DNA from 4 places in the Massilia paldalensis genome. Region 4 is predicted to be linked to each of the others. Evidence: predicted binding sites of a transcription regulator. Region 4 holds the regulator's gene; each other region holds the start of a gene.
What was found. Region 4 encodes sigma-54, which starts transcription at its own class of promoters, with help from an activator protein. Its sites were predicted from a motif close to TGGCANGNAANCTGCTTT; they were not measured.
Positions count from the first base shown of each region.

Region 1: ACI1V7_RS21825 (pilin) is a predicted target of sigma-54. The motif match lies at 1,842-1,859, and genes of this name have one in related genera.
Region 2: pepA (flocculation-associated PEP-CTERM protein PepA) is a predicted target of sigma-54. The motif match lies at 2,370-2,387, and genes of this name have one in related genera.
Region 3: ACI1V7_RS08750 (MSMEG_0572/Sll0783 family nitrogen starvation response protein) is a predicted target of sigma-54. The motif match lies at 1,558-1,575, and genes of this name have one in related genera.

Region 1 covers NZ_JBJCIU010000004.1:543,599-547,634, reverse strand. Annotated here, with positions in the region: gene sucC (ADP-forming succinate--CoA ligase subunit beta) at 1-707, shown strand, start outside; gene sucD (succinate--CoA ligase subunit alpha) at 725-1,606, shown strand; gene ACI1V7_RS21825 (pilin) at 1,933-2,394, shown strand; gene ACI1V7_RS21820 (flagellar brake protein) at 2,441-3,157, opposite strand; gene ACI1V7_RS21815 (S9 family peptidase) at 3,354-4,036, opposite strand, start outside.
Region 2 covers NZ_JBJCIU010000003.1:505,433-509,468, forward strand. Annotated here, with positions in the region: gene ACI1V7_RS16985 (HprK-related kinase A) at 1-275, shown strand, start outside; gene ACI1V7_RS16990 (nucleotidyltransferase domain-containing protein) at 272-1,357, shown strand; gene ACI1V7_RS16995 (GAF domain-containing protein) at 1,455-2,207, shown strand; gene pepA (flocculation-associated PEP-CTERM protein PepA) at 2,453-3,274, shown strand; gene ACI1V7_RS17005 (nitroreductase family protein) at 3,407-4,036, shown strand, end outside.
Region 3 covers NZ_JBJCIU010000001.1:1,996,901-2,000,936, reverse strand. Annotated here, with positions in the region: gene ACI1V7_RS08755 (Nit6803 family nitrilase) at 1-1,008, opposite strand, end outside; gene ACI1V7_RS08750 (MSMEG_0572/Sll0783 family nitrogen starvation response protein) at 1,024-1,506, opposite strand; gene ACI1V7_RS08745 (MSMEG_0569 family flavin-dependent oxidoreductase) at 1,807-3,120, opposite strand; gene ACI1V7_RS08740 (MSMEG_0567/Sll0786 family nitrogen starvation N-acetyltransferase) at 3,117-3,686, opposite strand; gene ACI1V7_RS08735 (aminotransferase-like domain-containing protein) at 3,973-4,036, shown strand, end outside.
Region 4 covers NZ_JBJCIU010000003.1:833,679-837,714, forward strand. Annotated here, with positions in the region: gene lptA (lipopolysaccharide transport periplasmic protein LptA) at 1-298, shown strand, start outside; gene lptB (LPS export ABC transporter ATP-binding protein) at 298-1,092, shown strand; gene ACI1V7_RS18455 (RNA polymerase factor sigma-54) at 1,095-2,579, shown strand; gene hpf (ribosome hibernation-promoting factor, HPF/YfiA family) at 2,698-3,060, shown strand; gene ACI1V7_RS18465 (enoyl-CoA hydratase/isomerase family protein) at 3,205-4,036, shown strand, end outside.

The sequences.
Region 1 (4,036 bases), on a different contig from region 4:
TGCAGGATGCCGAGGCCGACGACATCGCCCGCAAGATCGGCGTGCCGGAAGGCTCGATCGAAGCCGCCCGCGCGAACCTGAAAGGCCTGTACCAGGCTTACTGGGAAACCGACGCGTCGCTGGCTGAAATCAACCCGCTGATCCTGACCGGCGACGGCAAGGTCATCGCCCTGGACGCCAAGTTCAACTTCGACTCGAACGCCCTGTTCCGCCACCCGGAAATCGTCGCCTACCGCGACCTGGACGAAGAAGATCCGGCCGAAGTCGAAGCGTCGAAATTCGACCTCGCCTACATCTCGCTGGACGGCAACATCGGCTGCCTGGTGAACGGCGCCGGCCTGGCCATGGCCACCATGGACACCATCAAGCTGTTCGGCGGCGAGCCGGCCAACTTCCTGGACGTGGGCGGCGGTGCCACCGCGGAGAAGGTCACCGAAGCCTTCAAGATCATGCTGAAGAACCCGGGCCTGAAAGCCATCCTGGTCAACATCTTCGGCGGCATCATGCGCTGCGACGTGATCGCCGAAGGCGTGATCACCGCTTCGAAGGCCGTCTCGCTGCAGGTGCCGCTGGTCGTCCGCATGAAGGGCACCAACGAAGACCTGGGCAAGAAGATGCTGGCCGACTCCGGCCTGCCGATCATCTCGGCCGATACCATGGAAGACGCAGCGAAGCAGGTCGTCGCCGCTGCTGCTGGACAAGCCTAATTCGCGAAGGAAACAAAATGTCGATTCTGATCAACAAAGACACCAAAGTCATCACCCAAGGCATCACCGGCAAGACCGGCCAGTTCCACACCCGCATGTGCCGTGACTACGCGAACGGCCGCGAGGCATTCGTCGCCGGCGTGAACCCGAAGAAAGCCGGTGAAGACTTCGAAGGTATCCCCATCTTCGCGAACGTCAAAGAAGCCAAGGCCGAAACCGGCGCCAACGTGTCGGTCATCTACGTCCCGCCGGCAGGCGCCGCCGCCGCCATCTGGGAAGCCGTGGAAGCCGAGCTGGACCTGGCAATCTGCATCACCGAAGGCATCCCCGTCCGCGACATGATGGAAGTCAAGGATCGCATGGCCAAGGCCGGTTCGAAGACCCTGCTGCTGGGCCCGAACTGCCCGGGCCTGATCACCCCGGACGAAATCAAGATCGGCATCATGCCGGGCCACATCCACAAGAAGGGCCGCATCGGCGTCGTCTCGCGCTCGGGCACCCTGACCTATGAAGCAGTCGGCCAGCTGACCGCGCTGGGCCTGGGCCAATCGTCGGCAGTCGGCATCGGCGGCGACCCGATCAACGGCCTGAAGCACATCGACGTGATGAAGATGTTCAACGACGATCCGGATACCGATGCCGTCATCATGATCGGCGAGATCGGCGGCCCGGACGAGGCGAACGCTGCTTACTGGATCAAGGACAACATGAAGAAGCCGGTCGTCGGCTTCATCGCCGGTGTCACCGCTCCTCCGGGCAAGCGCATGGGCCACGCCGGCGCGCTGATCTCGGGCGGCGCCGACACCGCGCAAGCCAAGCTGGAAATCATGGAAGCCTGCGGCATCAAGGTCACCAAGAACCCGTCGGAAATGGCACGCCTGCTGAAGGCCATGCTGTAACCCTGCGGTCTTCGATCTGCCACTGAAAAGGAGCGCTACGGCGCTCCTTTTTGTTTGTGCGGGTGGCATGGGTGGCGGCCTGGGGCGACAATTTTTGGCTGCGTACCGACGGGTTTTGGCAGGCCGACAAATTTTGCGCATGCCAAGTGACAAAAATTGTCACTCGGGCCCGTGCAAACGACGGGTTTTGCCGGGTTTGGTGGCAAAAACCGAAAAATTCCGTACGGAAATAAACTGGCACGCCGCTTGCATATAGAAGAGCAGAAGCAAGCAGTAACCGGATACGCAATACGACCTTTAACGCATCACCCAACTGGAGAGATACCATGAAAGCACCGCACATCAACAAGAAGGCCGAAGGCGGCTTCACCCTGATCGAACTGATGATCGTCGTCGCGATCATCGGCATCCTGGCTGCTGTGGCGATTCCGCAGTACCAGAACTATGTGGCCAAGTCGAAGTTTTCGGCTGCGCTGGCTGAAATCTCGGCCGGTAAAACCGGTTTCGATGTCAAACTGAACGAAAACGGTACTGCTCCGACCAGCGCTGGCGAAATCGGTATGAAAGACGGCACTGCCAACTGCAGCCGCGTGGGCGTTAGCGCTGATGGTATCACCTGCCTGATCCAAGGCGGCCCGTCGGCCGTCGCTGGCAAGATCGTTAGCCTGCGTCGTACCGACGCCGACGGTTGGGTTTGCCACCAGAACATCGGCACTGGCTCTGCCAACGTGATTGGAACGAGCAAGTGCGATGGCACCAACACCATTACTATTGCAGCCGCTCAGTAATACAGCAATGCAGAAAAAACCCGGCCTCGGCCGGGTTTTTTTTCGCCTACACAATCCGCTGCCGATCCGCCAGCACCACCTCGTACGTCAGATTCTGCAGCAGCGTGAAGTGCACCGGATCCAGGTCCACGAACTGCACCCCGTACGCGAATCCCGCCGACTGTTCCGTCCCCCCGCCCAGCACGTTCACGTTGCGGATCGCCGCCCGCGCCTTGATCGGCACGTCTTCCTCGTTCGCCGGTGACACCAGCGAGAACATCAAGTCCAGTTCGCCGCTCTCGCGCGGCAGGGGCTCGCGCATCTCCACCCGCGCACCGTGCACGCTCAGGTTCGTCAGCTGGCAGTCCCGCATGCCGGCCCAGTCGGCGTCCAGCTGTGCAGCGATGTCGACGCGCACCCGCATCGCCGTGCGCAGGCTCGTGCCCTGGATGGTGCGGGGGAAGGAGAGGTGGGCGTAGAACAGCGGCCGGTCGAAGACCCGCTCGACCGTGCAGGCGAAGGAACACACGTTCACGCCCGAGAACACGCGGATGGTGACGCGCTCGCCTTCCGTCAGCGCGATCGGCGCATTCTTCTCGAACGGGATCTTGACGATCAGGTACTCGTCCTTCAGCCAGCCGATGAGGGTAGAGAAATGCTGGACTGGCTTCAGGCGCCGGTGGGTCAGCAGTTGCAGGCGGACGCCGACCTGCAGGTTCATCGATTCGAAGTCGAAGGTTTGCGGTGGGAATTCGCGCTCCGCCGGCGCGTCGTTCATCCTCATTGTTACTGTCAATTGATGAGATACTGACAGTATAAGTGAGGAAACATTTTATTGCTGGCAATAATATGGTCCCGTTCATACAAACGGGACCGTCCGTCGTCCTGCGCAGGCAGGGACCCAAGTTCATTACGCATCTCGACGGCGCGGAAAAATTGGGTCCCTGCCTTCGCAGGGACGACGGGTAGTGAGGAGTGACTTATTGCTTCAAGTGCTGGTCGAGCCACCCGTTCACGGTATGGTGCCACAGCAGCGAGTTGGCCGGCTTCAGCACCCAGTGGTTCTCGTCCGGGAACACGAGCAGCTTGCTCTCGATACCCTTGCGCTGCAGCGCCGTGAATGCCGACAGCCCTTGCGCCGTGGGGATGCGGAAGTCGAGGTCGCCCTGCACGACGAGCATCGGCGTCTTCCAGTTGTTCACGAACAGCACCGGATTGAACTTCTCGTGGTTCTGCGGCACCTTGAAGTAGGAGCCGCCGCTTTCCCAGTCGGTGAACCATTGTTCCTCGGTCGAGAAGGCCATGCCGCGGGTATCGAACACGCCGTCGTGGTTGACGATGCACTTGAAGCCGTCGGACCAGTTACCCTGGATCCAGTTCATCATGTAGCCGCCGTAGGAAGCACCCAGCGCGCAGGCGCGCGAGCGGTCCAGCCACGGATACTTGGCCACTGCGGCGGCCAGGCCCTTCTGCAGGTCCTCGAGCGGCTTGCCGCCCCAGTCGCCGCTGATGGCGTCCGTGAACTTCTGGCCGTAGCCGGTCGAGCCGTGGAAGTCGATGAACACGGCCGCATAGCCGGCGCCGGCATAGGTCTGCGGATTCCACCGGTAGCTCCAGCCGTTGCCGAAGCTGCCTTGCGGGCCGCCGTGGACCAGGAAGGCGA
Region 2 (4,036 bases), 330 kb from region 4:
GCGACAGTGTCGCCCGCATGCACGAGCTGGCGCAGCCGGCCTGGATCGTGTTTCCCAAGTACGAAGCCGGTGCCGACACCGTGCTCGAGCCGATCCCGCGCGCGCGCGCCTTCTTTCGCGTGGCCGAGAACTCCTTCAACTACAGCCACATGGGCGCAAGCGGTTTCCGCACCCTGGCCGGCGTCATCGATCGTTGCGCCAGCTTCGATTTCCGCTACAGCAAACTGGACGAGGCGATCGCCGTGTTCGACGCACTGGAGCCGCCGCCACCGTGAAACGCCTGCCCATCCTGCTGGCCGCGCTGCGTGACCCCGGGCAGCTCGCGCACCTGGCGCCTGCCGACTGGGACCTGCTGCTGCGCCAGTCGACGACCGCCAACCTGACGCCCAGCGTGCTCGCCCTGATCGAAGAGCGCGGCCTGCTGGAACACGTGCCGCCCCAGGTACGCGCCCACATCGAATGGGTGCGGCCGCTGGCCGTGCGCCACCGCCAGGCCGTGCAGTTCGAAGTCGCGCGCATCCGCGAGGCGCTGGCCCGGACCGGCTTGCCGGTGATCCTGCTCAAGGGCGCCGCCTACACGATGGCGGACCTGCGCGCGGGCAGGGGACGGCTGTATTCGGACGTTGACGTCCTGGTGCCCAAGGCGCGCCTGGGCGAGGTCGAATCGGCCCTGATGCTGGCCGGCTGGGCCGCGACCCACCACGACGCCTACGACCAGCGCTACTACCGCCAGTGGATGCACGAATTGCCGCCCATGCAGCACGTCAAGCGCCGCAGCGCCATCGACGTGCACCATGCGATCCTGCCGGAGACGGCCCCCGCGCGCCCCGATCCGGACAAGCTGCGCGCCGCTGCCCGGCCGCTGGCAGGCCAGGACGGCCTGGCCGTGCTGGCGCCCACCGACATGGTGCTGCACAGCGCCGTGCACCTGTTCTTCGACGGCGAATTCGACAAGGGCCTGCGCGACCTGCTCGACATCCACCTGCTGCTGGGCGAATTCGGCGCCGCCCCTGGCTTCTGGGAGGCGCTGGTGCCCCGCGCGCAAGAGCTTGAACTGGGGCGCCCGCTGTTCTATGCGCTGCGCTACGCGACCCGCCTGCTCGGCACGGCCGTGCCGCCGCGGGTGCTGGAGCAAGCCGCGCCGCTGGGGCCGCGCGGCGCGCTGTCATGGCTGATGGACCGCCTGTTCGAGCGCGCGCTGCTGCCCGAGCACCCGAGCTGTGCCGACGCCTGGACCGGTGCCGCGCGCTTCGCGCTGTACGTGCGCGGCAACTGGCTGCGCATGCCGCCGCTGCTGCTGGCGCGACATCTGTTCCATAAAGCCTTGATCTCGCCGCGCACCGAAGCCCTGCCTTGAAGCGGGGGCGCGGCCACTCCCTGGCCTTCGTGTCCGGAATCGCATACCATCGCTTGACGTTGAATTTAATGCAATCCAATTCGCGAGGTGAAGACGTATGGACGATGCACGCAATCCGCTGGTGAGGCTGCAGGACCTGCAGCATTTCCTGGCGGACGGAACCCTGGAAGACAATCTGCAACAGCAGGCCGCCATGACGTCGACGCTGCTCGGCGCGGCCAGTTGCTCGATCATGCTGCTGGGCGGCGGCGATGGCGACGCCATGCGCATGAGCGTGTACGCGCGCCACGGCGAACTGCCGGAAGCGGCGCGGCAGGCGTCGGTGGCGCGTGGCGAAGGGATCGCCGGGCGCGTGCTGGCCAGCGGCAAGTCCCTGCTCATCGAGGACATCGCCAAGTCCGAGCTGGCCCCGCTGGCGCGCCATCCGGAATCCGGCTGCAGCCTGCTGTGCGTGCCGATCCGAATCGACGGCAAGATCGTCGGCGTCATCAACGCGGCCAGCTGTCCCGGCAATGCCCCGTTCGGCGAAACGGAATTGCGCCTGCTCGAGGTGGCGGCGCTGTTCATCGGCAAGGCGATCCAGGTGCAGCAGTTGCAGCACCTGCTCGATTCGCGCTTCGCCCAGCTGGCGTTGCTGCAGGAAGCCCAGCAGAAGGTGGGGGAATCCGTGCGCACCGCTTATCGCAACCCGGAAGACGTGGCCAAGATCCTGGCCCGTTCGTTTTTCCGCGAAATGACCAAGGCGGGATTCGCTTCTGGCCAGATCGTCAGCGCGGCCTCGGAATTGATTGGGCAACTACACCAGCACCTGCACGACCAGGGACGTACGCCGGCACCAGAGGTGCATTGACATATGGAAATAAATTATACTAAAGGCAATGCGATTAAATTAGAATCGATGTATTGATGGAAACATCAAAAACTCTAAAATTCTGTCGGAAAATTTTACACAGACATTATTTATAGATCGAAATTTTCTGTAACTTATTGATTTTAAATAGATTATAAAAGCTGGCCCGATTCATGCTTAATGGTGAGAGCGAACTTCTGACAAGAAGATAATCTGACTAACGAGACATTACCGAGGAGCATTTCATGAAACTGAACAAGTCCCTGATCGCTAAAACCGTCGCTGGCCTGGCCATGGTCGTCGGCGCTGCAATGCCTGCTTTCGCACAAAACACCGCTCCGACCTTCTCGATCAATCCGAGCGTCTTCGGTGGCGTGAACAAGGACATCGTCGTCAACCAGATGTCCGGCACCTCGTCGGAACTGCTGCACACCAATGCCGACGGCACCGGCCACAGCGGTTCGGGCTGGCTGCAGATCAGCAGCTTCTCGATGAACGGCAACCCGGTGTTCCAGACTGGCCTGGGCAACAACTACCTGCTGTACATCACCTTCGACCTGGCTGACGTGTACACCGGTGGCGGCAACGGCATCAACACCGCCAACAGCATCAATACGCTGACCAAGCTGGACTTCACGTTCCACGTCGATCGCAACCTGGACAACACCTACACCAACGCCAACGCGCAAACCGGCGCCGAAGCGACCGTCGGCAACACCAGCGACGACATGATCCTGGGCACCGGTTCGCTGATCAGCGGCGAAGCCAGCTTCAACGCCCAGTTCGGCGCTGCCCTGAACTCGATCCAGAGCTTCGCCCTGACCGACGAAGGCAAGAAATTCTTCGTCAGCCCGGATCCGTTCTACAACATGGCCTTCGACGCCTTCAACAACACCACCCAGGGTGCACAGCTGAACGCCGCTACCGGCGCCGTCGCCATCAACCAGGCCGTCGGCACCATCGACTTCAACGGCACCACCGCCGTTCCGGAACCGGCATCGCTGGCCCTGATGGGCCTGGGCATGCTGGGCCTGGCCGCCGGCACCCGCCGTCGCCGCGCCAAGTAATCGGCCCGTCCGGCCGGTTCGCCGGCTGGATGAACCGATACGGTTCGCGTATCGAGAAAGCCCGTCATCCGACGGGCTTTTTTTATTTCGGGGTAACTATTCCACGGTAAGTGTTGCTGCCATAATGTGCTCATGAACAAGGACTTCCTCGAACAGCTGGCCGCTTGTGCCGCACTGGCCCCGTCGGCCGACAATTGCCAACCGTGGCGCATGCGCGCCGCCGGCGACGCCCTCGAGCTGCACTACGTGTCGCGCCATCCCGAGACGAACGTGTTCGGCCCCGACAGCCATGCGACGCTGCTTTCCATCGGCGGCCTGGCCGAGAACATCGATGCGGCGCTGGCCGCGAACGGCGTGCGCGGACAGTGGGAATGGAGCGCGGCGGGCACGCAGCCCTACGGCCGCCTCCAGCTTGCCGGGACGGCGCCGGCGCGCTTTGCCGCACCGGCCGGGGCGGGCGTGCGCCACACCAACCGCCTGCCGTTCCGCACCGATGCGCTGGCGCCGGACCTGGCTGCCCGGGCCGCGAGCGAGCGCGAAGGCGCGCAGCGCGTGGTCCTGCTGCAGGACGGCGCTGCGCGCAAGGCGCTCGTCAAGCTGGTCCGGCTGAGTTCGGAAGCGCGCTTCTGCAACCGCGATCTGCACCGCTGGCTGTTCGGCAGCCTGCGCAAGACGCCCCAGGAGGTCGATAGCGGCGACGGACTCGACGTCGCCACCCTGGGCCTGCCGCCGGGCGGCGAGGCCCTGATGGCCCTGATGTCG
Region 3 (4,036 bases), on a different contig from region 4:
TTGTGCGGGTTGGCTTTGCAGGGATTGGCGTTCTGCCGAGGCGGGTTCGGTGCGGGCCTCTGCGCTCTGCTCGCGCAGCGGATGCATCGGCGCCGCCGCGCGCGCATCGATGGCGAGGCTGAGGAGTTCGGGGCGCGCGTAGTGGCCCACCGAGTCCATCATGCGCTTGCGCTTGGTGATCAGCGACATGTCGAGGTCGGCGACGACGATGCCTTCGCCGCTCCTCAGGGGCTCGGCCAGCAGCTTGCCTTCGGGGCTGACGATGGCCGTGCAGCAGCCGCCGCGCAGGGCGTTCTGGACGGCGCCGTCCGGCGTGATGGACTGGATCTGCGCGTCGTCGAGCCAGCCGGTGGCGTTGACGACGAAGCAGCCCGATTCCAGCGCATGGTGGCGGATCGTCGCTTCCATCTGGTCGGCGAAGATCTGGCCGACCATCGATCCGGGAAACTGGGCGCAGTGGATTTCCTCGTGCTGGGCCATCAGCGCATAGCGCGCCAGCGGATTGTAGTGCTCCCAGCAGGCGAGGGCGCCGATGCGGCCGACGGCCGAATCGACGACGCGCAGGCCGCTGCCGTCGCCCTGGCCCCAGACCATGCGCTCGTGGTAGGTGGGGGTGATCTTGCGGCGCTTCAGGATCAGCGTGCCGTCGGCGTCGAACACGAGCTGGGTGTTGTACAGCGACCCGTGGTCGCGCTCGTTGACCCCGAGGACGACCACGACGCCCTGGCTGCGCGCGGCGGCCGCGACGGCGTCCGTCACGGGACCCGGCACGACGACGGCGCGCTCGTACAGCAGCAGGTGCTCCGGACCCTGCTGGAACGGCGGGCGGATGAACGAAAAGTAGGGATAGTAGGGGACGAAGGTCTCCGGGAATACCACCAGCTCGGCGCCGCGCGCCGCGGCGTCGGCGATCGCTTCGCACACCTTCGCCACGGTGCCGTCGCTGCTCTCCAGGTCCGGCGCGATCTGCACCGCCGCCGCCCGTACCACGTTCTTCCTTGCATTCATGGCCGCCCTCCGGTCTCACATGGTCCAGGTGTCGATGATCACCGCGTTGTCGCGGATGTGCAGCAGCTTGATGTCCAGCACGTCGAGGGGGCTGATCGGGCGGATGCCTTCGATCAGCGAGGACTCGCCGTGGCCGTACAGCGCCTGCAGCGCGAAGCGGCACGCATACACCTTGCCGCCTTCGGCCATGAACTTCATGATCTGGTTGCCGTAGTTCTGGTGGCCGGGGAAAGCGTCGTCGCCGATCGTCGGGAAGCCGCGCTGCACGCCCAGCTGCACGCCGGGGCCATACAGCAGCACGGAGGTCTCGTAGCCCTTGCGTTGCAGCCGGGTGGCCTGCAGCAGGTTGACGAAGCCGATCGAACCTTCGAACGCGACCGTGTGGAACGTCACCAGCGCCTTCTCGCCGGGCCGGGCCTTGACATCCTCGAACACCTTCTCTTCGTAGTCCACGAAAAAGTCGCCTTTCTTGTGCAAGGGTTGGTTCACTGCTGGCATGGTCGTGCTCCTGTTGGGTGGTTGGAAAACATCGGTACTGCATCCTGATTGATTGCATGCCGCGTGCCAGTCAATGCATGGCTGCCGCGGGATTGAATGGATCGTCGTCCATTCAAGGGGGCCGTCCCGCAAGGGAAAGCGTCGGCCGGTTTCTGCTGCTGCATACAAGTCATCCATTCAATCCGCGGCGGCGCGGCGGCGGGGCGCTGCCGCTGCCCGCATTGGCGCGGTGCGTGGCGACGGTGCGCGCACGGCCACTGTGCACCGTCGCTGCACCGTCGCCGTGCAGCGCGCCGCGCCTCACGCGCTCGCCAGCGCCGGCGTGGCGTGCCGCGTGCCCGCCAGTGCCGTCGCGATGTGCCCGGCGAGATGCTGCGCATCGCGCGCCACGCCGGAAAAGCGGCCCGAGCCCCAGGTGTGCAGCCATGGCAGGCCCAGGAAATACAGGCCCGGCTGCTCGCTGACGCCGCGCAGGTGCACGGGATGGCCGCGGCCGTCGAACACGGGCGCGTCGATCCAGCCGAAGTCCGGGCGCAGGCCGATGCACCAGACGATGGCGCCGATCCCCTCAGCCGCGAGGTCCAGGCTGGTACGCTCCGCATCCGGCCGCCACACGGGCGCGTACACCGAGGGCGGCGGCGCGTCGATGCCGCGCTCGTCGATGTGCTTGTCGATGGCGGCATTGATGCCGTTGTAGACCTTGTCGGCGGCGTCCAGGTTGGCCTGCAGGTCCGGCGCGAACGCCAGCCGTCCGTCCTCGATGCCCGTGAGCGCCCCGTACAGCTGCATGCCCTCGCGCGCGAAGGCGCGCAGGTCGATGTCGCGGCCGCCGTCGCGGCCCGTCACGTAGTGGTTCGTGTTGTCGCGCACGCCCTCGCGCAGCGGGTGTTCGAGCACCGATTTCTCGTAGTAGCCCATGTCGGCCAGCCAGTCGACGACGTCGCGGCCGCGGTAGAAGCGCGCGCAGCGGGGCGCGTTCCCCGTCGCCAGGTGGACGCGGCGGCCGGCCAGGTGCAGGTCTTCCGCGATCTGGGCGCCGGACTGGCCGGAACCGACGACGAGCACCGCGCCGTCCGGCAGCGCTTGCGGATTGCGGTAGTCGGCCGAATGGATCTGCGCGACCCCGGCCGGGATCGCATCGGCATAGTCGGGGACGATCGGGTCCTGGTAGCAGCCCGACGCCACGACGACCTGGCGCGCCGTGGTCGCGCCGAGCGACGTCAGCACGGAAAACCGGCCATCGGCCAGCGGCACGACCCGGCGCACCTCGACGCCTTCGCGCACGGGGGCGGCCACCTTGGCGACGAAGCGCGCCAGGTAGGCGACGATCTCGTCCTTCTTCATGAAGCCGTGCGGATCGTCGCCGTCGTACGGGTGACCGGGCAGCTGGCACTGCCAGTTGGGGGTGACGAGCGAGAACGCATCCCAGCGCTGCGTGCGCCAGGCGTGCACCTGCGCATGCTTCTCGAACACGATGTGCTCGATACCGGCCTGCTGCAGGTACCAGCTCATCGACAGGCCCGCCTGGCCGCCGCCGACGATGACGACGTCGTAGTGCGGCTTCAGCGGCGCGGGCGCGGCGGGCGTGGCGGACAGGGGGGCGGCGGTGCTCATTGCGGTTCTCCTTGGCGTTTGGATGGGTTGGCGAGGCCGCTGAAGCCGGCTTGCGGGTCGCGGCAGGGCGGATAGCTGGCGAGGTTGGCCTGCATCAGGTGATGCGGGCGGCCCAGCAGGGATTCGGCATGCAGCACGTGCCAGTCGAGGCGCTCGAACAGGGGCACGTTCTGGCTCTGGACGTGGGCGCGGAAGGTGCGGCAGCCCAGCGCGTGGGCACTGCACACGGCCAGGCGGATCAGGGTGACGCCCAGGCGCGCGTGCTTGCGCCAGGCCGGGTCCACCGCCAGGCGCGAGCCGAACCACAGGCCGTCGCCCGCGTCCTCCTCCGCATGGATACGCACCGTACCCACCACCTGGTCCGGCAGGCCGGCCACGCAGGACAGGGCGACGAGCAGCTGGGCGCGCTCGTCGACGGCGTCGCGGTCGTCGCCCGCGAAAATGCCCTGTTCCTCGCAGAACACGGCGCGGCGCAGCGCATGCGCCTGCGTCGCTTCCCAGGGCAGCGTCACCCACTTGACGCGGAATTCGCTGGGCAGGAAGGCCAGCGGCAAGTCACTCATCATGGCGGTACTCCTCGGTGCACATGCCGGGATTGAATGCATGGGACGTGCCAATCAATGGGCCGCGCACCGCCATTTGTATGGAGGCGCTTGCGGTCAATCGGCGGGGAGCGGCGCATCCGGCACTGGCACGCCCCTTGCATCGATCCAGGGGCGTGCTGCGGTTTTCGGGCCGCGCTGCGGCCTCCAGTCAATCGCTGCAGTCAATCGCCATTCGTCATCCGCACTGCACGCATCACGGCGGTGCATTCCGTGCACTACAACGTATCGATACGACCCGGAGCGCTGCATGAGCAAGAAGCACGAAGGCTGGATTCCCAAGCTGAAGAAGGGGTCGACCCCGGTGTACCAGC
Region 4 (4,036 bases):
GGCCCAGCGCATCGAATACGACGAGCGCGCCGACCTGATCAAGCTGTTCTCCAAGGCCGAGATCCGCCAGCTCGAAGGCAAGAAGGTCACGCAGGAAATGGATAGCCCGTTCATCTCGTACGACAGCCGCAGGGAAGTGCTGGTGGGCCGCAACGATCCGAGCGGCGCCGACGTGCAGGGCAAGGGCCGCGGCAGCATCACGCTGGCGCCGCGCCGTAACCAGGCAGCCGCGGCGCCCGCCGCCGCCACGCCGGCCGCAGCGCCCGCGGCGAATGTCCCGGCCACGGAGAAGAAGTGATGGAGACGAGCACGGAAAACGCGGCCGTCGCCGGCAATAGCAGTACCGGCGCCGGCGGCAGCACCCTCGTCGTCAAGGGCCTGCAGAAGAGCTACGGCAAGCGCCTCGTCGTGCGCGACGTGTCGCTGCAGGTCGCCTGCGGCGAAGTGGTCGGCCTGCTGGGGCCCAACGGCGCGGGCAAGACGACCTCGTTCTACATGATCGTGGGCCTGGTGCCGTCCGATGCCGGCACCATCGACATCAACGGCGACGACGTCTCGAGCCTGCCGATCCACCGCCGCGCGCTGCTGGGCCTGTCGTACCTGCCGCAGGAAGCGTCGGTGTTCCGCAAGCTGACGGTCGAGGAAAACATCCGCGCCGTGCTGGAACTGCAGCGCGAGAACGGCAAGGCGCTGAGCAAGCAGCGCATCGCCGAGCGCCTCGACGAGCTGCTGAGCGAGCTGCAGATCGAGAAGCTGCGCGAGAGCCCGGCGCTGTCGCTGTCCGGCGGCGAGCGCCGCCGCGTGGAGATCGCGCGCGCGCTGGCGACCAACCCGCGCTTCGTGCTGCTGGACGAGCCGTTCGCCGGCGTCGACCCGATCGCCGTGATCGAGATCCAGCGCATCGTGCGCTTCCTGAAGGAGCGCGGGATCGGCGTGCTGATCACCGACCACAACGTGCGCGAGACGCTCGGCATCTGCGACCGCGCCTACATCATCAACCAGGGCGCAGTGCTCGCATCCGGCCGCCCCGACGACATCATCGCCAACGAATCCGTACGCCGCGTCTATCTGGGTGAACACTTCCGAATGTAGGTATGAAACAGACGCTGCAACTCAAGACTTCACAGCACCTTGCGCTCACGCCGCAGCTGCAGCAATCGATCCGCCTGCTGCAGTTGTCCACGCTGGAGCTGCACCAGGAGATCGAGCAGGTCCTGAGCGACAACCCGCTGCTGGAACGGCTCGACGATCCGCTCGACCGTTCCGTGCGCCTGCTGGCCGACGGCGCCATCAACAGCGCGCCGGCGCCGGCCGAGGCCCCCGCGCAGCAGGGCAGCGGCGAGGAAAACAAGGCCGCCGGCAGCGAAGGTGAAGGCGAGGGCGGCGGCAGCGACGATGCGCACGGCGGCGACGGCGATGCCGACTGGGGCGAGGGCCGCAGCGGCAACAGCGGCAGCGGCGCCGACGACGAGGATGGCCGCCCGCAGCTGGAAGCCAGTCCCGTCACGCTGCGCGAGCACCTGATGGAGCAGGTGCGCCTGTCGTGCTGCGCGCCGCGCGACTGCGCGCTGGTCGAGCTGGTGGTCGATGCGCTGGACGACAACGGCTACCTGGAAGAATCGCTGGACGACATCCACGCGCGCCTGCCGGAAGAGCTGGAGATCGATTTCGACGAGCTGCGCACGGCGCTCTCCCTCGTGCAGAGCCTGGAGCCTGCCGGCGTGGGCGCGCGCAGCGCGGCCGAGTGCCTGGCGCTGCAGATCCGGCGCATGCCGAACGTGCCCCTGGTGACGCGCCGCATGGCGCTGACCATCGTCGAAAAATACCTGACCTGGTTCGCCCAGCGCGAATTCAACAAGCTCAAGAAGGCGCTCGACTGCGACGACGAAGACCTGCGCGAGGCGCAGAGCGTGATCCGCCAGTGCAACCCGCATCCGGGCGCCGCGTTCGCATCGGACGTCTCCGACTTCGTCGTGCCGGACGTGATCGTGCGCCGCGCCAAGGATGGCTGGAGCGTGCAATTGAATCCCGAGGTCATGCCGCGCCTGCGCGTGAACAGCCTGTATGCGCAGGCCCTCAAGGGCGGCAAGTCCGAGACGCAACTGAATGCGCAGCTGCAGGAAGCGAAGTGGCTCATCAAGAACATGCGCCAGCGCTTCGACACGATCCTGCGCGTGGCCCAGGCCATCGTCGAGCGCCAGCGCAATTTTTTCTCCCATGGCGCCGTTGCCATGCGGCCCCTTGTTTTGCGCGAGATAGCTGATACACTAGGTCTACACGAGAGCACAATTTCTCGAGTCACAACTCAGAAATACATGCTGACCCCGCACGGCATGTTCGAGTTGAAGTATTTCTTCGGGAGCCATGTTGCCACCGAGGCGGGAGGAGAAGCATCCTCGACGGCAATCCGGGCTCTCATCGTGCAACTCACAGGAGCAGAAGACCCCAAGAACCCTTTATCCGACAGCAAGATCGCGGACATGTTGGGGGAGCAGGGAATGGTCATCGCGCGGCGCACCGTCGCCAAGTACCGAGAAGCCTTGAAGATCCCGCCCGTCAGCCTCCGCAAATCCTTGTAGCAAGTACTTGTCGTCGTTGGACGAGTCCTTGCGGCCAGTTCGTGTCAAAACGTTGCCACCTGCGCATGAAGCGCGGATGCGCGCGTGGTTGTGGCAGCGCCTCTTCAAAGGAGTGTGTATGAATCTCACCATCAGCGGACATCACCTCGATGTTACCCCGGCCATCCGAGAGTACGTACAGAACAAGCTCGAACGCATTACCCGCCATTTCGATCAAGTGATCGATACCCACGTCATCCTCTGCATCGACAACCTCACCGAGAAGGCCAAACGCCAGAAGGCGGAGATCAACTTGCGCGTCGCCGGCAAGATCCTCCATGTCGCCAGTGCCGCGCACGACTTGTATGCCGCGATCGACATGTTGATGGACCGGCTCGACCGCCAGGTCTTGAAGTACAAGCAGATGATGCAGGACTTCACGCACACGTCACCGAAACGCCTGCCCGACGCGGGCGACGACGCCGAGCCGGCCACGGCTTGATTCCATAACGGCAACGTGAACAAAGGGCGCATCGGCGCCCTTTTTGCTTTGACGGGCGCGCGCATGGCGTGGCGCGCAGGGCGGGCGGCAAGCCGTCCACCCTGCCGCTAGAATAAGGGTCTGATTAGTCGAATAACGAGACACATGACCGAATACGTACTGACCCGCGTCGCCAATGGCACCGGCATCATCACGCTGGACCGCCCCAAAGCCCTGAACTCGCTGTCGCTCGACATGGTGCGCGCGCTGGCGCAGGCCCTGCAGGCCTGGCGCGACGATGCCTCCGTCCACGCCGTCGTCATCCGCAGCAGCAGCGAGAAGGCGCTGTGCGCCGGCGGCGACATCCGGTTCTTCCACGAGGTCGGCCGCGCGACGCCGATGGGCGGCAGCGCGCTGCTCGAGGATTTCTTCACCGAGGAATACGCGCTCAACCACCTGATCCACTTCTATCCGAAGCCCTACGTCGCGCTGATGGACGGCGTCGTGATGGGCGGCGGCATGGGTATCGCCCAGGGCGGTCCCGGCTGCGGCCTGCGCATCGTGACGGAACGGACGAAGATGGCCATGCCCGAGGTGAACATCGGCCTGTTCCCGGACGTGGGCGGCAGCCACTTCCTGTCGCACGCGCCGGGCCGCCTGGGCCACTACCTGGGCCTGACCGGCGCCACCGTCGGCGCCGCCGATGGCCTCTACCTGGGCCTGGCCGACCTGTTCGTGCCGGGCGAGCGCATGGGCGAACTGCTCGCGCTCGTCGAGGCCACGCCGGGCGCGGCGCTGGCCGACGCGATCCGCGCCTTCGCCGCGCCGTTCGCGGATGGGGCGGGCGCCAGCGAACTGCAGGCGCAGCGCGAACGCATCGATGCGCATTTTGGCGCGGACTCGGTGGCCGGCGTGATGGCCGCGCTGGCGGGCGATGCCGATCCGTTCGCGCAGAAGGCCTTGTCGATGATGCGCCAGCGTTCTCCCCTGATGATGT